DNA from 4 places in the Kitasatospora sp. NPDC001175 genome. Region 1 is predicted to be linked to each of the others. Evidence: riboswitches for the same ligand, from Rfam matches in the RefSeq annotation. Region 1 holds a riboswitch; each other region holds the start of a gene.

The links. A riboswitch is a leader RNA that binds a small molecule or an ion and turns the genes downstream of it on or off. The one in region 1 is predicted to bind cyclic di-AMP.
Region 2: it holds a riboswitch for cyclic di-AMP, as region 1 does, so the genes downstream of both, ACWDAK_RS05550 (M23 family metallopeptidase) here and ACWDAK_RS36770 (C40 family peptidase) in region 1, are expected to answer to the same signal.
Region 3: it holds a riboswitch for cyclic di-AMP, as region 1 does, so the genes downstream of both, ACWDAK_RS20060 (M23 family metallopeptidase) here and ACWDAK_RS36770 (C40 family peptidase) in region 1, are expected to answer to the same signal.
Region 4: it holds a riboswitch for cyclic di-AMP, as region 1 does, so the genes downstream of both, ACWDAK_RS13875 (transglycosylase family protein) here and ACWDAK_RS36770 (C40 family peptidase) in region 1, are expected to answer to the same signal.

The regions. Positions count from the first base shown of each region.
Region 1 is NZ_JBSFJU010000094.1:4,154-8,579, reverse strand. It holds gene ACWDAK_RS36780 (NYN domain-containing protein) at 1-322, shown strand, start outside; gene ACWDAK_RS36775 (C40 family peptidase) at 548-1,573, shown strand; cyclic di-AMP (ydaO/yuaA leader) riboswitch at 1,878-2,040, shown strand; gene ACWDAK_RS36770 (C40 family peptidase) at 2,102-3,157, shown strand; gene ACWDAK_RS36765 (C40 family peptidase) at 3,350-4,414, shown strand.
Region 2 is NZ_JBSFJU010000005.1:41,970-46,395, reverse strand. It holds gene ACWDAK_RS05570 (ATP-dependent Clp protease proteolytic subunit) at 1-253, opposite strand, end outside; gene tig (trigger factor) at 494-1,867, opposite strand; tRNA gene ACWDAK_RS05560 (tRNA-Pro) at 2,268-2,341, opposite strand; tRNA gene ACWDAK_RS05555 (tRNA-Gly) at 2,517-2,590, shown strand; partial or broken gene ACWDAK_RS05550 (M23 family metallopeptidase) at 2,726-3,124, opposite strand; cyclic di-AMP (ydaO/yuaA leader) riboswitch at 3,259-3,414, opposite strand; gene ACWDAK_RS05545 (DUF6348 family protein) at 3,823-4,426, shown strand, end outside.
Region 3 is NZ_JBSFJU010000026.1:22,234-26,659, forward strand. It holds gene ACWDAK_RS20040 (hypothetical protein) at 1-192, shown strand, start outside; gene ACWDAK_RS20045 (sensor domain-containing protein) at 214-957, opposite strand; gene ACWDAK_RS20050 (GNAT family N-acetyltransferase) at 1,028-1,450, opposite strand; gene ACWDAK_RS20055 (hypothetical protein) at 1,622-2,485, shown strand; gene ACWDAK_RS20060 (M23 family metallopeptidase) at 2,594-3,472, opposite strand; cyclic di-AMP (ydaO/yuaA leader) riboswitch at 3,484-3,640, opposite strand; gene ACWDAK_RS20065 (tautomerase family protein) at 3,810-4,013, opposite strand; gene ACWDAK_RS20070 (alpha/beta fold hydrolase) at 4,213-4,426, shown strand, end outside.
Region 4 is NZ_JBSFJU010000015.1:51,702-56,127, reverse strand. It holds gene ACWDAK_RS13875 (transglycosylase family protein) at 1-1,026, opposite strand, end outside; cyclic di-AMP (ydaO/yuaA leader) riboswitch at 1,031-1,175, opposite strand; gene ACWDAK_RS13870 (nucleotide disphospho-sugar-binding domain-containing protein) at 1,681-2,808, opposite strand; gene ACWDAK_RS13865 (TetR/AcrR family transcriptional regulator) at 3,096-3,710, shown strand; gene hypE (hydrogenase expression/formation protein HypE) at 3,760-4,426, opposite strand, start outside.

The DNA.
Region 1 (4,426 bases):
GCCGCTGGAGCAGCAGCGGATCCGGCTGCTCGGCGGGCTGGCGATGTTGGCGCAGCGGACCCAGGCGGAGGTCACCTGTGTGTTCGACGGGCAGGACCTCGACGTGCCGGTGATGATGGCGCCTCCGCGCGGCGTCCGGGTGCGGTTCAGCCGGACCGGGGAGACGGCGGACGAGCTGATCCGGCGTCTGGTCCGGGCCGAGCCGAAGGGGCGTCCGGTGGTGGTGGTCTCCGCCGACAAGGAGATCGCCGACGGGGTGCGGAACGCGGGGGCGCGCCCGGTGTCGTCCGTGTTGCTGCTGAACCGGCTGTCCCGGTCCTGACCAGGAAGTCTGCCCTTCCGGTGGCCCTGTAGGGTCCGGCGTTCACGACAGTCCGGACATTCCCGGCAATATGTGACGGTCCGGTGAATTCCGTGCGGGGGCTGGGGGTTGGCACCGGCGAGGGAGTGGCGCGAATCCGTCATCTTCACTAGGGTCTGGCGTCAAACCTATTTTCCGGAATTCCGCCCGAACGGACGGAGCCAGCAGGAAGAAGGAGCTAGTCCCTTGGCCAGCCACCGCCGTCCCAAGCAGCCGAGCCGCGCACGGGTGTCCGTGCTGACCGCTGCGGCGGCGACCGCGGTCGCCCTGTCGGCCAACGCGAGTGCCCACGCGGCGCCCGCCCAGCCGAGCAAGGACGAGGTCAAGGTTCAGATCGACCAGCTGAACACCGAGCAGGAGCAGGCGGCCGAGAAGTACGACGGCGCCCAGGAGCGGGCCGACCAGCTGCGCAAGCAGGCCGACCAGCTCCAGGACCAGGTCGCCCGCGGCCAGGAGCAGCTGACGCAGCTGCAGACCAGCCTGTCGGCGGTGGCCGGCGACCAGTACCGCTCGGGCGGCATCGACCCGTCCGTGACCCTGATGCTCTCGTCCAACCCGGACGGCTACCTGGAGCAGGCGTCCAGCGCCCAGCAGATCAACCAGACCGAGGCCGACATCCTGAAGGCGCTGAAGGCGCAGCAGGCCCGGCTGGACCAGCAGAAGCAGGAGGCGGCCGCCGTCCTCGCCGAGCTGGACCGCAACACCCAGGAGCTGAACGACGCCAAGGCCCAGGTGCAGCAGAAGCTGCAGGAGGCCAAGAGCCTGCTGAACTCGCTCACCGCGCAGGAGCGGGCCGCCGTCGAGGCGGCCGACCGCGCCTCGCGCGGCGACGCCCGGGCCGACCTCGGCGACCTGCCGAGCGCGGGCGGCTACGCCGGTGTCGCGGTGTCCGCGGCGCTGAGCATGCGCGGGCATGACTACCAGTGGGGCTCGGCGGGGCCGAGCACCTTCGACTGCTCGGGTCTGATGCAGTGGTCGTACGCACGGGCGGGTGTCTCGCTGCCGCGTACCTCGGAGGAGCAGATGGGGGTCGGTGCCCGGGTGCCCTCGCTGGCCCAGGCGCAGCCGGGTGACCTGGTCATCTACGAAGGCGGGGGCCATGTCGGGATGTACATCGGCAACGGCATGGTGGTGCACGCCCCGCACACCGGTGACGTGGTGCGGACGATGAAGGCGGACGCGATGGCGATCGTCACCATCCGCCGGGTCTGACGCCACCGCGAGTCCGGCTTCCCGGCCCGCCGAATTCGTCCTGCGACGCAGGGCGCTTCGGCGGGCCGTTTTCGTGAAAGGCTGTCAGCCGTCGGTATCCGAGCTGTCACGCACGGTCGGTTCACAAATGAACTTGGCATTGACTCAGAATTTTTTCTGACAAGGATTTGAACGGATCACGGTTTCGTTACTAGGGTCAGGACCTGAACCACCGCACAGTCGATCACCCAGCCAGGGTGGCGGCGGTGGTTACCGCCGAGTCCGAGAGGCAGTAGGGGCAGTTCAACTGCCCACGGGGAAGCCCCTGTTGGGGTTGCTGCGGATCGGAGCCGGGGAACCACGTTCCTCGGGGTGAATCGGCGCCAGGCCGGCCGGCCGTCGGGGACGCGGGCCGGTGAGGCGTCGTAGGGCATGTCTTCCAGCCCGAACCCGTCAGCTCACCCGGTAGGCGGACGTAGGAAGAAGGAGTCCGCCTTCGTGGCGTCCCATCGTCGCCCCAAGCCCGCAAGCCGTGTCCGCGTGTCGATCATGACGGCGACAGCCGCGACCGCGGTGGCCATCTCCTCCCAGGTCGGTGCGCACGCCGACCCGAAGCCGACCCTGGATGAAGTCAAGACCCAGGTCGATCAGCTCAACGACCAGGCCGAGGTCGCCAGCGAGAAGTACGACGCGGCCAACGAGAAGCAGCAGGAACTGCAGAAGCAGGTCAACGACCTGCAGGACCAGGTGGCGCGCCAGCAGCAGCAGGTGAGCACCGTTCAGGGCGAGCTCGGCGCCGTCGCCGCCGAGCAGTACCGCAACGGCGGTATATCCCCGACCGTGCAGCTGATGCTCTCCAGCAGCCCGGACTCCTTCCTCAGCCAGGCCGACTCGCTCAACCAGCTCGGCGCCTCCCAGGCCGACGCGCTGAAGCTGCTCAAGGCCGACCAGGAGAAGCTGGACCAGCAGAAGGCCGAGGCCCAGCAGAAACTGGGCGAGCTGGACGCCACCACCCAGGACCTCAAGGCCCAGAAGGACGACGTCCAGGCGAAGCTGGCGAAGGCCCGGGAGCTGCTCGACTCGCTGACCCAGCAGCAGCGCGAGCAGCTGGCTCAGGCCCAGGCCGCCGCGGACGCCGCCGCCCGCGCCTCCCGTGACCAGAACCGCACCGACCTCGGCGGCAGCGGTGGCGGTGGCACCAGCACCGGCGGTGGCGGTGGCGGTGGCGGCACGGTCCACGTGCCGGCGTCGGGCTCGTACGCCGCCCGCGCGCTCGCCTATGCCGAGAGCCAGATCGGCAAGCCCTACCAGTGGGGTGCCGAGGGTCCGAGCTCCTTCGACTGCTCGGGTCTGATGGAGTGGTCCTACGCGCAGGCCGGCGTCTCGATCCCGCGCACCTCGCAGGAGCAGGCGTCGGCCGGCACCAACATCGGCACCGACATCTCCAGGGCCCAGCCCGGTGACCTGGTCATCTTCTACAACGACATGCACCACGTCGGCATGTACGCGGGCGACGGCCAGGTCGTCCACGCCCCGCGTACCGGCGAGAACGTCAAGTACATGCCGGCCACCGTTCTGCCGATCGCGGCCATCATCCGCGTCTGACCTCTTCGCGGTTCCGTCCGCAGGCCCGGCCCCGTCTCCGAGGGGCCGGGCCTGCGGCGTTCCCGGACTCGTCGAGCTAATGTCCGATTAGTGGTCAAATATTCGGTGTTGCAAGGGTTTGGACTAGATCCTCCGGACTCGCTAACGTCTGCCCCCGGACGTTAGCCGAGGACGAATGGAGCAGCCGCCCCGATGTCGATGCACCGCCGTTCCCCCCTGCAGGGCACGCAGCGGCTGGCCCGCGCCCTGGCGCTCACGGCAGCGGCCACCACTGCACTCGGCATGACGCTCGGCGGGCCGGCCCAGGCGGCCCCGGGCGCACCGGGGGAGCCGCCGTCCAAGCAGGAGGTCAGGGCTCAGGTCGACCAGCTGTACGAGGAGGCCGACCGGGCGGCGGAGCGGTTCAACGCCGCCCAGGAGTACCAGAAGCGTCTGCAGAGCGAGGCCGACGGCCTGCAGGGCCAGGTCGCCGCCGCGCAGGACGAGCTGAACCGGCTTCGCGGCGATCTCAATGCGGTGGCCGCCGCCCAGTACCGGGCCGGCGGCATCGACCCGGCCGTCGCACTGATGCTGGACACCGATCCCGCCGGGTACCTCGCCCGGGCCCGCAGCCTCAACCAGGCCGCCGAGCGGCAGAGCGCCACCGTCCGGCAGGTGATCGACCGGCAGCTCAGGCTCGACCAGCGCCGTGCCGAGACCAGCGCCAAGCTCGCCGAGCTGGAGGAGGCCCGCCGTACCCTGGCGGAGAGCAAGCAGCAGATCCAGCAGCGGCTCGACCAGGCCCAGCGGCTGCTCAACACCCTCGGAGCGGCGGAGCGGGCCGGGATGGCCCTGGAGGACGCCAAGGAGGCGGAGCAGCGCGCCACCCGCGGCACCGACCGGCTCGACCTCGGCGACCTGCCCGCCCCCTCCGACCGTGCCGCCGCCGCGCTGGCCGCCGCCACCTCCCGGATCGGCTCGCCCTACGTGTACGGATCGGCGGGCCCGTATGCCTTCGACTGCTCGGGTCTGATGTACTGGAGCTGGCGGCAGGCCGGAGTGACCCTGCCGCGCACCTCGCAGGCGCAGATGTACGCGGGGCGGCGAGTGAGCCTGAGCGAGGCACGACCGGGAGACCTGGTGATCTTTTTCAGGGACATGCACCACGTCGGCATGTACGCCGGCGGCGGGGTGGTCGTGCACGCGCCCCACCCGGGGGCCAGGGTCCGCTACGAGAGCGTGAACGCGATGCCGGTGGCCGGGGTGGTGCGGGTCTGAACACGGACCACG
Region 2 (4,426 bases), on a different contig from region 1:
TGTACTGCATGGTGTCGTAGATCGCCATGCCGGCCGAGATCGAGCCGCCCGGGGAGTTGATGTAGAGGAAGATGTCCTTGTCCGGGTCAGCGGCCAGGAGCAGCAGCTGGGCCGTGATCTTGTTGGCGATGTCGTCGTCGACCTGCTGGCCCAGGAAGATGATGCGCTCGTTGAGCAGCCGGTTGTAGACCTGGTCCCCCAGGCCACCGAGCACGTCACCAGCGGCGGCGTGCGGCGCCATGAGGCCAGGCATCTGCATCTGCGGGAACGTCACTTAGCCACCTGCTCAGTTGAATTGGACGGGCCGCGGAGCAGCCGTCGCTTGTCGCAGTTTCACTGCGTGATTGTCGCTGTCTAAGGACCCTAACGCCCAGGCCGGGCCACGGAATCCCCCACACAGAACTGTTCGCTGTGAGCGCAGGGTCAGCATTCGAAACAGCGAGCCCGGGCACCTTCCGGTACCCGGGCTCGCCGTCGGCCACTACTCGGTGACTCAGGCCTCGGTGCTCTCCGCGGCGCCCTCGGCCTCGGCGCCCTCGTCCTCGGCGTCGTCGAAGGTGACGACCTCACCGTTGGTGTCCTTGACGGTGGCGGCCTCGACCACGGTGGCCAGCGCCTTGCCGCGGGCGACCTCGCCGACCAGCAGCGGAACCTGGCCGCCCTGGACGACCTGCTGGGCGAACTGGTCCGGGGTGAGACCCGAACCGGCGGCGCGACGGATCAGGTGCTCGGTGAGCTCCTCCTGGTTGACGCCGAGCTCCTCCTTCGCCACGATCGCGTCGAGCACGAACTGGGTCTTGATGCCCTTCTTCGCCTGCTCCTCGGTCTCCGCCAGGAACTCCTCCATGGTCTTGCCCTGGGTGGCGAGGTAGGTGTCCAGGTTCAGACCCATGGGCTCCAGCTGGTGGTGCTCCAGGTTGTGGCGGCGGGTCTCGACCTCGTCCTTGAGGAGCTTGGCCGGGTACTCCATCTCGACCAGCTTCAGCAGCTCGTCCAGGACGCGCTCCTGGGCCTGGGTGGCCTGGTCGAACTCGCGCATGCGCTCCAGGCGCTTGCGGGAGTCCTCCTTCAGCTCGTCCAGGGTGTCGAACTCGCTGGCCAGCTGGGCGAACTCGTCGTCCAGCGCCGGGAGCTCCTTCTCCTGAACGGTCTTCACGGTGACGGTGACGTCGGAGCTCTTGCCGGCCTGGGTGCCGCCCTTGAGCTCGGTGGCGAAGGTCTTGGACTCACCGGCGGACAGGCCCACGACGGCCTCGTCGATGCCGTCCAGCAGGCGGCCGGAGCCGATCTCGTAGCTGACGTCCGAGGCGGTGCCGTCCTCCGGAACCTCACCGTCGACCTTGGCCTCCAGGTCGACGATCACGACGTCGCCCTCGGCGGCGGCGCGCTCGACGTCCTTGACCGAGGAGAAGCGCTCGCGCAGCTGCTCCAGGGACTTCTCGACGTCGGCGTCCTCGACCACGATCGGGTCGACCTCGACCTCGATGGTGGAGAAGTCCGGCAGGGTGATCTCCGGGCGGATGTCGACCTCGGCGGTGAACTTCAGATCGCCACCGTCGGCGATCCGCTCGACACCCTCGATGTCGGTGATCTCGGGCTGGCCGAGGACCTCGATCTTGCCCTCGTCGACGGCCTGCGTGTAGAAGCGCGGCAGGGCGTCGTTGACAGCCTCCTCCAGCACGGCGGCGCGGCCGAAGCGCTGGTCGATGACGCGGGCCGGGATCTTGCCCTTACGGAAGCCCGGAACCGTGACCTGCTGGTTGATCTTCTTGTACGCCGCGTCGAGGCTGGGCTTGAGCTCCTCGAAGGGCACCTCGACGGTGAGTCGAACCCGGGTCGGGTTCAGAGTCTCGACGGCGCTCTTCACGGTTGGGTCTCCTAAGGGCTTGCGGTCAGGTTGTCTCCGCCCGTCCGGCTCATCCGGCGCGGGCGAGACGGGCGATGGGCGGTTGGGGCTGCATCTCCCGTACATGGTGGACGGTGAGCGTGACTCCTCGCCCTCAGGCGGTCGACCTGGGCGTATGCACAGGGACTACCGGCCAGCGGCCCATCCTACCGGTACCACGAAAGGCGGACGCCAGGCCCGCCCGCGATCAGCGCGCCGCCGCCCGATCGGGCGCCGCCTCGGCGGCGCACGATTCGGCGGCGCGCAAGACGGCCCCGGGCCCGACATGCCGTCAACTCGAAGTCGACGACGGCGGCTTCGACTGAGTGGCCGTCGGAAAAGCCAACAGGGCCCCGTCCGCTGACGAGACCCTGCCGCACTGTCGGGGTGACCGGATTCGAACCGACGACCTTCCGCTCCCAAAGCGGACGCGCTACCAAACTGCGCCACACCCCGTGGTGCCGAGAGGAAGCGTACACGTCGGTCGGGCCGCGCTCGCTGCTATATCGAGAGCCCGCCGGACATGCCCGGAACCGGAAGCAGTGTGCAAGCAACCGACCGAACCAGGTAGGCTGACCCCGTCCTCGTGACCGACAAGTCTCCGGGGGCGCCGCATGCTCACATGCGGTATGCGGGTGTAGCTCAATGGTAGAGCCCCAGTCTTCCAAACTGGTCACGCGAGTTCGATTCTCGTCACCCGCTCCAGACACTTCGGCCCCGGGCCGACGGTTCCACCGTCAGCCCGGGGCCGAAGTCGTTTTCGGGATGCCGCCGCGATGTCCCTGCGACGACCGGTCCGGTCCCCGGCCAGGGCCGGGGAGGGAGCGGACCGAAGGCGCGTCAGAGCCGGACGCCGTGGCTGACCAGGTAGCCCACCGGGTTGATGTCGGAGCCGTAGGCCGGGCCGGTGCGGACCTCGAAGTGCAGGTGCGGACCGGTGACGTTGCCGGTGGCGCCGGAGCGGCCGATCTGCTGGCCGGCGCCCACGGACTGGCCGACCCGGACGGTGATCACCGAGAGGTGGGCGTACTCGGAGTACCGGCCGTCGGTGTGCCTGATGACGACCTGGTTTCCGTACGAGCCGCCCCAGCCGGTGGTGACCACGGTGCCGCTGGTGACCGCCTTCACCGGGGTGCCGGTGGAGACCAGGAAGTCCACGCCGGTGTGGTAGCCGCTGGCCCACGCGGACCCGGCCGCGTGGTACGGGGTGCCGAGGCGGGGGTTGGCCACCGGGGCGGTGTAGGCCGGGGCCGCCTGGGCGGCGACCGTGGTGGCGGGCAGCGCCACGGCGGTGCCGGCCGCGGCGACGACGAGCGCGCGGCGGGCGAATCGGGGCAGCCGGGAACAGCGGGCGTCCTGCGCGGACATGGGGGGAGTCCTCTCCGACGCCTGCGGGGTGAGCTGTCGGGTTCGGACCGGGAGCAGCCCGGCCGCCTGGAAGCGGCTTCACCCCCAGCCGGCCCGGATCTTCGGGCGCGGCGACCTGCCTGTGGTTCCCCCGCTCCTGCCGTGCACTGCGTGAAGTGCGGCCTCCGGGCGGCGGCAGGACTCGGCGTTCCACCCGGCGGACCGACCCGGACGGTGACCGGGCTGGCTGAAGAAAAGCCGATCCGACGTACACGGAGCAAGCTCGTCCCATCCGGGCATAAGAAACACATAAAGACGCGCGGACTCGAAGTCACTCTCCGGCCGGGGCGGACTGCCCTGCGCAGTCAGGACGGTCATGGCCGGCGGGACGAATCCGTACAGAACGTTATGAATCGCACGCTCTGCGGCGAACCGAGTACCCTCCGGCATGAACGGAGGAATCTCCGGTGAGCTGCGTCACCCCATCCGCACGCGGCGTAACTGACGGTCCGTTTCCCGCCGGGGCCCGAGGCCGATACCCTCGCTCGCATCCGCCTTAACGATCATCTATTCGAGCTAGGAGCCAGCCCGTGCGCCCGCAGGACCGTATGGCCGTCATCCAGCGCAGCGTGGTCCGCGAAATGGCGCAGTTCGGCGTGGAGTTCACGGTGGACGACGAGGTGGTCCGCGGCCCGGGGACCACGGCGGTGGCCGTCCGCGAGCACCCCGGCGACGGCGGCAGCGGCCATGTGGACCTCGGCTTCGTCCTCGACCTCGGGCGTGCGGACGCCCCCGTGGTCTGGGACTGCGCGGCGGGACTCGGCAAGACCGAGGAGGAGAAGCTCGACAACGCCGTGAAGATGTGGGCCACCACCACCGCCTCCACCGTGGTGGAGCTGCTGGAGCACCGGGGCGAGCACGGCGACCACTACCAGCCCGCCGAACTGGCCGACTGGCACGCCATCCAGGGCCCGGCGGCCGTCTTCGGCTTCGGCAACGAGCGCCTGGCCGACTGGCTGGCCGACCACCAGCCGCTGACCGCCATCGCCGAGGCGCTCCGGCCCGAGCTCACCGCCGGGCGGCTGACCGGAGTGAAGCTCTTCCTCGGCGGGCGGTCCGGCGACGACATCGCCGAGGTCCGGGTGAACGGCGAGGTCTCGGAGGCCGCCTCGGCCGCACTGCACGCGCTGGACT
Region 3 (4,426 bases), on a different contig from region 1:
GGAGCGGCCACCGTGCCCACACCCGCGACCGGAACCGGAACCGCCGGAGCGGGCACCCCCACCGTGCCCACACCCGCGACCGGAACCGGAACCGCCGGAGCGGGCACCCCCACCGTGCCCACACCCGCGACCGGAACCGGAGCGGGCCCGGACGAGACCGCGGCCGGGGCGCGGGCGACGGCACAGGCTTAGCCGGTCACGGCCGGCCCGCGCTCAGCGGTCGGAGAGCAGGCCCCGGATGGCCGCTCGGCTGACGCCGTTGAGCGTGCGGACCAGGCCCGCTGCGAGGTAGAGGAACGCGATGCCGAGGAGCGAGACGCCCGCGATCTGCCAGGCCGAGGTTATGTAGTACTCGTAGTGACCGCTCTCGGTGGTGAAGTCGACCAGCCGCATGCCCGGCCAGCCCACGTACTTGCGGAACACCCAGTGGTAGGCGGGATAGAGCGCGAGCGACCAGCCGACCGCCAGGAAGACCGTCGAGACCACGAAGCTCAGGATGCTCCAGGGGAACATCACCACCTGGTACAGCGCCGCCTTCCAGCCCGCCGGGTCGGCCAGCTGGGCGGTGATCCGGCCCCAGAGGCCGGGACGGCCGGGCCGGACCGGGGCCGGCTCCGCTATCTCGGCGCCGAGCAGCGTACGGGCCCGGAGGCGCTCCAGGGCCCCGAGCCCGCGGGCGCCGACGAGCAGCAGCGCGAGCACCGGCAGGCCCAGTGCGGTGACCGCCAGACCGACACCGGCGCTGAAGAAGGCGATGACGAAGCTGAAGCCCACCGCGGCGAGGGGCAGCGAGGTCAGCGCGAAGCCGGCCTGCCGCCAGGTGGCGGCGGTGACCGGGGCCAGCCAGAAGGACCCCCGCGGCCCGGCTCCGTCCCCCGAGGGGCGGCCGGCGGTGCGGTGGATGCTGTCGGTGGCGGTGCTGCTCATCGCGGTCCCCCTGGTGTCGTCCGTGCTCACACCTCAACGGTGTCAGTTCCGGGCCGCCGCCGTAATGCAGCCCGCTGCCGAGTCGGGGGTGGGGTTGTCCCTACCCCCGTCCTGCAGCGGGCGCCACCCACTCGTCCTCCAGCAGCGAGAACAGCAGTGAGTCGTACCAGGTGCCGCGCAGCCACAGGTCGTGCCGGATGCGACCCTCCCGTTGGAAGCCGGCCTTGGTGAGCACGCGGACGGAGGCGGTGTTCTCCGGGTCGACCCGGGCGGCGAGGCGGTGCAGTCCGAGGGTCCGGAAGCCGAACTCGCAGAGCAGCGCGGTGATTTCAGTCGCGTACCCGTTGCCCCAGGCGTCCCGGCGCAGCGCGTAGCCGAGGGTGGCGGAGCGGTGGTCGCCGAGGTCGAGGACGGCGGTGCCGATCGGCGTGGCGTACTCGGGTTCGTCGGCGGCGAGCACCGTGACGGCGAGCCGGTAGACGGTGCGCGGCTCGGCCTCGGCCTGTTCGACGTAGAGCTCGATCTTGGTGGAACTCGCGGAGGGCGAGGCGCGGGCCGGTCAGCAGCACGGCCCGCCCCGACCCGGCCGGTCCCGGTTCTGGCTCCATGCCGTCCGACCCTACAGCGGGCCCCGGCTACGGGTGCGGCACCCGCACGGAGGCCGTACCCCCTGGCACCGGCTACGGTACGTAGCGTGAACCACGATCTGCAGCTCACCCCGGGTACCCGCACCACCGATCTGCTCGCCTGGGCGGCCGAGCACGGGTACGAGCCGGTGCCCGAAGAGGCGCTGCGGACGGTGCTCACCCTGCTGGAGCTCGGCGGCGCGTCGATGCACGAGGGCTTCCCCGAGCTGAGTTCGCCGCTGCTGGAGCAGCTGCTGCACGAGCAGCTCCACCTGTACGTACAGCCCGTGGCCGAACCGGAGGCGTACGGGCGGGCGGTGCGGCTGCTGATCGACCATCAGCGGGCGACCCGGCGGCTGAACGCCAAGCGGCACGCCAGGCTGCACGCGGAGGCCGAGTGGCAGGGCGAGCTGCTCTGCGACCTGCTGCGCCGACCGCACCTGCTGACCTGGCCCCGGCTGTACACGCTGCTGCTGCGCGCGGACGGCGTGGACGTCAGCGACGCGGCGGCCGTACGGGCCTGGCTGGAGGAGTTCCGCGCACTGACGGAGGACCAGCGGATCGCGTGCTTCGTCTGGCTGGAGGAGCTGGGGCCGATGGAGCCGGTGCAGGGGGACGAGGGCTGGAACCGGGCGCGAGTGCTCTCGGTGGGGATGGCCACCGACGGGGCGCGGCTGCTGCTGGAGAACCGGCTGATGCGGCGCAGCTACCGCAATCTGGCCGGGCGGAACGCGCTGGGCCTGCCAATGCCCGACGAACTCGCCGGTGACTTCGAGGACTTCGAGGCGGCGGTGGCGGCGGAGGCGCTGCGGCTGTGCGGGGAGTGGACGGTACCGGGGCTGCCCGAGCTGCTGGTGGCGGAGTTCGCGGACCTGGCGCCCGAGCCGGAGACGGCGGAGATCGAGGAGTACCTGGCGGGCACGGACGCCTGACCGGCCGGCCGCCGTACGCCCGGCGACCCGCCGCACCGCGCCCCTGCACCAGGGTGTACCGGGCCCGGCCGGGCCGGCCGCCGGGGCGCGCCCGGCGGCCGAGGGCCGTTACGGCTGGAGGCCGTGGGAGTGGAACCAGGCCAGCGGGTCGACCGGGGCGCCCCCGGCGGGGCGGACCTCCAGGTGGACGTGGGGGCCGAGGGGCACGCCCGACGGCAGGACGCCGCGGGAGTGCCCGGTCGCGCCGACCCGGCCGAGCTGGGTGCCCGCGGTGACCTGTCCGGACACGGCGGAGATGGCGGAGAGGTGGCAGTACCAGATCTCGGTGCCGTCGGGCAGGGTCTGGACCACCCGGTAGCCGTACGCGCCGGACCAGCCGGCCGCGGTGACGGTGCCCGCGCCGACGGCGGTGACCGGGGCGCCGGTGCGAGCGGCGAAGTCCAGGCCGGTGTGCGGCTGGGACCAGTGCGAACCGGCCTGGTCGAACCGCGTCGCGAGCGTGTAGCCGTCGACCGGCGGCCGGAGGGTGCCGAGCCGGGCGCGTTCCCCGGCGGCCTGGGCCTCGGCCTGCTGGACGGCCCGCTTGGCCTCGGCCTCCTGGGCGGCGGCCAGCCGGGCGGCCTCCTCCGTGCTGGTGCGCTCTCCGTCGGCCTGCTGCTGGATCCGGGCGGTGAGGGTGAGTCCGGGGTCGGCGGCCAGGACGTGGTCCGAGGCCGTGTCGGGGACGGAGAACGCCGGCGCGGGAGCGGGCGGCTGGGTGGCGGTGGCCGCGGCGGCCGGTCCTGCGGTGGCGAAACCGGTGGCGCCGAGTCCGGCGGCCATCGCGGTCACGCCGAGCAGCGAGCCGCTGCGCGACTGGCGGGGCATCCGGTGCCGGGCCGCACCGTCGGCGTCGGCGGCCGGTTCCGGCGGAAGGTCGAGCAGCTGGGTGCCGACCCCGACGCTGCCGACCCCGAGGTTGGCAGGGCTGTGCGACAAGGACGCCACCGGGCGCGCTCCTTTCCTTCCTTCGCGCCGACCGGGTTAGCTGACGGGTTCGGAGCAGGAAGGTCTCCTACGAGTGGGCGGGCCCACCCGATTCACCCCAGGAACGTGGTTCCCCGGCTCCCGGACCCACCCACGGGGCAGATCTTGGGGATTGGGCGACAGCACGGTGCCGTTCGGGTACGGCGTTGCCGACCGCGCTGCGTTATCAAACGTTAATCCGAGAAGGCCATGATTCCAAGCTGCACGCCTAGTGAAGTCCTTGGCTCCTGAGGCGCAATGGGCGATTTGTGACTATTGACCAGCTCGCCCCATGACAGCCCGTTATCCACCAGGGGGATCAGCCCTGGGCCCGGCGGTCCCGCTCGGCGAAGGTCGCACCGGCGATCGCCCAGTTCTCGCGCGGCACCTCCTCGATCGCCACCCAGATGCTCTCCGGCTGCACGCCGGTCGCCCGGGCGTACGCCTCGGTGAGCTCGCGGGCGATCTCGGCCTTCTGCTCCTCGGTGCGGCCGGCCAGCTGCTTGACGTTGATGAACGGCATGACAGCCCCTCAGGTTCGGGTTCTGCGGTCAGCCGCACCGTATCGCACGACCCCGGAGCACCGACGCCCGGAAGACCCCGGGCGGCGAGCACCCCACCGGAGTCCGCGAGTGCAGTCACCGCAGACCCCTTGACGGCTAAAGCTATTAGCCATAGCTTTTGGGCTACAGGAAGCAGCCACACAACGGCGGAGGCTCACCATGCCCGGCACCCAGCACCCCGACACCCGGTTCCTCGACGTCCCCGGCGGCCGGATCGCGTTCGACGACAGCGGCACCACCGCCGGCGGCGCCCCCGTGGTGCTGCTGCCCGGCATGCTCGACTCCCGCGCCTCGTACCGGTACCTGCGGCCGCTGCTCGTCGCGGCCGGCCACCGGGTGATCACCATGGATCTGCGCGGCTTCGGCGAGTCCT
Region 4 (4,426 bases), on a different contig from region 1:
CTTGTGCGACTCGGCGATAGCGGAGAGGGTGTCGCCACGCTCGACGGTGTAGGTCTGCGGGGCGGCCGGGGTGTTCGCAGTCGAGGGGGCCGACGGCTGGGCGGGCGCGGCGGGGGAGGCCGGCGTCACGGGCGCGGCGGCGGCGCCGGAACCCGCGGTGGGTGTGCCCGGAAGCTGCGGGGTACCGGTCGCGGAGCCGGGGGCGGGGGTGCCGGTCGCCGGCATCGAGGGGGTGGCCCCCGTCGTCGGGACGCCCGGCTGCGCCGGCTGCGAGGTGCCCGGAGCCGCCGGGCTCGGCGAGGTGGTGTCGGTGCCGGCGCTCGGCTGGGCGGTGGCCGCCGCGCTGTCCATGTGCTTGATGTAGATGTCGTGCTGGACGGTCCAGTGCCAGACGCCGTTGTCCTGGTACCAGTACACGCCGGCGGCCGGGTCGTAGCCCGCGCGGCCGGGGAAGGTCGGAGCTGGGGTGCCGGGCGGAGTGGTGTCGGCGGAAGGCACGCTCGGAGTGGGGGCGGCCGCCGGGGCGTCAGGCGCGGGGGCCGGCGTGGGCGTGGCCGAAGCCTGCGAACCGGGCGCGGTACCGGCCTTGTCGCCGTCATCGTTCTGACGGCCCTTGTCACCGTCATCGTGCCGGCCGCCCTTGCCGCCCTGATCGGTCAGACCGGCCTGCGCGGCGCAGTTGGGCCAGAGGCCGGTGCCGGAGTCTTCGAGGACCCGCTCGGCCACGGCTATCTGCTGGCTCCTGGTGGCGTGGTCGGGCTCGGCGGCGTACTTGTCGCCACCGTGCGAGACCCAGGCGCGCTGCGTCAGACCGAGGCCGCCGTAGTGGCCCTGGCCGTCGTCAGCGCTCCAGTTGCCGCCGGTTTCGCACTGGGCCACGGCGTCCCAGGTCTTGACGGGCGCGGCGTGTGCCCCGGAAGCGGTGAGCAGCGGGAGCGCCAGACCCACGCTCGCCACGCCGGCGGCGGCGATGGCGCGGTCGGCCTGGGTGGGACGGCGGTGGCGGCCAGAGCCGGAAAAGACCACGGAACATTCCTCTCCGTACGCCTACGAGGTGAGCTGTCGGGTTCGGACCGGGAGGTGGCCCGGCCGCGTGGGTACGCGGCTTCACCCCAAGCCGTGGGGGACGGCGACTGACCTGGTTCCCCCGCTCCTGCCCAGGGTGTGCTCGATGTCCCGGAGCGCGAATGGGCAGGACTCGGCGTACTGCGTCCGGGAGTCCGCAACGGCGAACTGCAGGGAGATTAGAGGGATCATCACCTGGATAACAAGCCCGCATCCGGTGCATCACACAAAAATCACGACATTCGTTCAGCCTTCCACTGGACTCCGGCTCTGCTGCTGCCCACGAGCCCGGGGCCGGCTCCGCATGGACACTCAGAGCGGGGAGCGGAGTTGGGTGTGCCGCTGCTGTACCGGGGCCGCCGTTCGACCGCGCCCGCCCGCCCGCGCCCCGAGATCGTGCACCTCCCGATCACCGGTGTCGCCCCGCACCAGGTCCGCCTCGCCTGGTGCGGGACGCGTGCCTCGCCGCTGACCGAGGAGTTCGCCGAGCCCACTGTCGGGTGCAGGAACACCGCTGAGCGGCGCGCGGACCAGCGTGGGCGACCACGCACCTCGGAGATGTGCGGTCATGCTGGTTCCCGCGCCCCTCGGCGGACGTGACGGATCGGGCGGTGCTCAGCGGGTCTCGCGGTACAGCCGCTCGAAGTCGCCGACCAGGGCTGCCGGCGACGGCAGTTCGTCGATCTCGTCCTGCAGGGCGGCAGCCGCGTCGCGCAGGGTCTTGTCGTCGAGCAGCCGGGTGAGCAGCGTGGCGTCCACCGAGTCGCTGTCCGAACGCAGCCCGTACCCCTTGGCCACGGCGGCGTCCACGTTGATGAAGTGGTCGGCGCCCTGCGGCAGGATCAGCTGCGGCACGCCGGCGACGGCGGCGGTGAGCATGGTCCCGGAACCGCCGTGGTGGATCACGGCGTCGCTGACGTCGAGGAGCTCGGCCAGCGGCGTCCACGGGAGCGGACGGATGTTGTCGGGCAGGGTGCCCAGCGGGCTCAGGTCGGCGCTGCCGACGGCGAGCAGGAAGTCCGCGTCGACCTCGGCGGCCTGCTCGGTGAGCCAGGCGATCGGGTTGACACCGGCGTACTCGGTGAGCACCGTGCCCAGGGTGACCGCGATCCGGCGCCGCTCACTGCGGCCGACGAGATCGGAGGGAACGACACCGCCGCCGTTGAAGGGGACGTAGCGGACCCGCCAGCCGCCGCCGTCACCGCCGAGCGAGGCCGGTACCACGTCGATCACGGTGCGCTCGCCGGGACCGGCCACCGAGTGGGCCTGGTACTCGGCGGAGAGGATCTCGGCGAGCCGGTCGAGCATCGGAAGGCCGGGCATCACGCCGAAGTTGTGGACCAGGGTCGGTATGCCCAGCTTGGCCGCGACCAGTGGGGCGGCGGATGCGAAGGGCTCCATGACCATGATGTCCGGGCGCCACTCGGTGGCGACCCGCAGCAGTCCGTCGATGGCGACCCGGCCGTGCTCGGCGAAGCCGAGGGCGGCGAGTTCGAGTATCTCCTCCTGGGTGCGGTCCTTGGCGACGTACCTCGGCTCGTCCTTGGTGATCCGCTGGAAGGCCTCGCCGATGCCGGTGCCGTCGCCGATCTCGACCACCGGCAGTCCGGTGTTGCACAGCGTCTCCAGCGGGGCCGAGCCGGCGAACAGGACCTGGTGCCCGGCCGAGCGCAGGGCCTGCGCGGTCGGAACCATCGGGAAGATGTGCCCGGCCGCAGCCGGAGCGGTGAACAGGACGCGCATGGGATGACTCCTTGCGTTTGCATGGAAGTTCAGATCCGACGTTACGTCAAACGAGTGATCTGAGTGTCCGATTTTCGGACATAGGGAACCCGGAAAACCCCGAGGGCTCTCGACGGGCAGGGGAGGGCCCGGCGCCGGCCGTGAACCACGGCCGAGGGCAGCTCGGACTCCCGCTCAACCACCATGCGCCGCAGTGCGCTTGGCCGCATCGCGCCCCTCCCCCGATTTTCACTGGACAGCCTGTCTTTCATCGGACTGACTGTCAAGGGATTGTAGGATCAGCGCCCATGGCTACTCGTAAATACGACCAACGCCTGAGAGCCGAAGCCTCGGAGGAGACCCGGCGCCGCATCCTCGACGCGGTGTACACCTGCCTCCGCGAGGCCCCGGCCGAGCCGGTCGCTCTGGACAAGGTCGCCCGACTCGCCCGTGTCTCCCGCTCGACCGTCTACCTGGTGTTCGGCTCGCGCGGAGGCCTGTTCGCCGCTTTCGCCGAAGACCTCCTGGAGCGCGGCGGGTTCTCCCGGATGCTGGAGGCGACGGCCCACCCGAACGCCCGCGAGGGCCTGCGCGGTGGAATCCACGGCGTGATGACGATGTACGCCGCCCACCGGGACGTGCTGCGCGCGCTGTACTCGATGGCGATGCTCAGCGCGGACGCGGTCGGCGGCGCCGTCCAGCGCATCGAGCAGGGGCGGGCGGCGGGGGCCTACTACCGCGCGATGCGGCTGGCGGACCAGGGCCAGCTGCGCCCCGACGTCACCACTGAGGAGGCTGCGGACCTGCTCTGGATGCTGACCGGCTTCGACAGCTTCGACCTGCTGTACACCGGCCGCTCCCTCCCGGTCGACCGCGTCGCCGAGCGGATCGCCACGACGGCCGAGCGCACCCTGTGCCGGTGAACGGACACCCGCGCGGCTGCTCGGCGAGCGAGCAACCGCGCGGCAACCCTCAGCAGATCCGCGGCAGTTGCTCCCCCACGGGCAGGTCCACCACTCTGGTGCCGCCCAGGCCGGTGCGGGACACCACCATCCCGGGGTGATCGGCCACGCACTCGCCGATGACGGCGGCCCGCGCACCCAGCGGGTGCGCCAGCATCGCGTCCAGCACCGCATCCGCGTGCTCACGCGGCACGAACGCCACCAGCTTGCCCTCATTGGCGACATACAGCGGGTCGAGGCCGAGGAGGGCACAGGCGCTCGCCACCGGCGCCGGCACCGGAATCGCGCGCTCCTGGATCACCACTCCCACGCCGGCCGCCGCGGCGATCTCGTTGAGCGCCGCCCCGAGCCCGCCCCGGGTGGGATCGCGCAGCACGTGCAGCTCGGGCGTGACCGCGAGCATCGTCTCGACCAGCCCGCCGAGCGCGGCGCAGTCGCTCTCGATCTCCACGTCGAACTCCAAGCCCTCGCGCACGCTCATCACCGCGATCCCGTGCACCCCGAGGTCGCCGCTGACGATCACCACGTCGCCCGGTACCGCTCGTTGTGGCCGGATGTCGACCCCGGCCGGGATCTGCCCGATCCCGGCGGTGTTGAGGTAGACGCCGTCGCCGTGCCCGGCCTCCACCACCTTGGTGTCACCGGTCACAACCTCGACCCCGGCCGCGCGGGCCGCC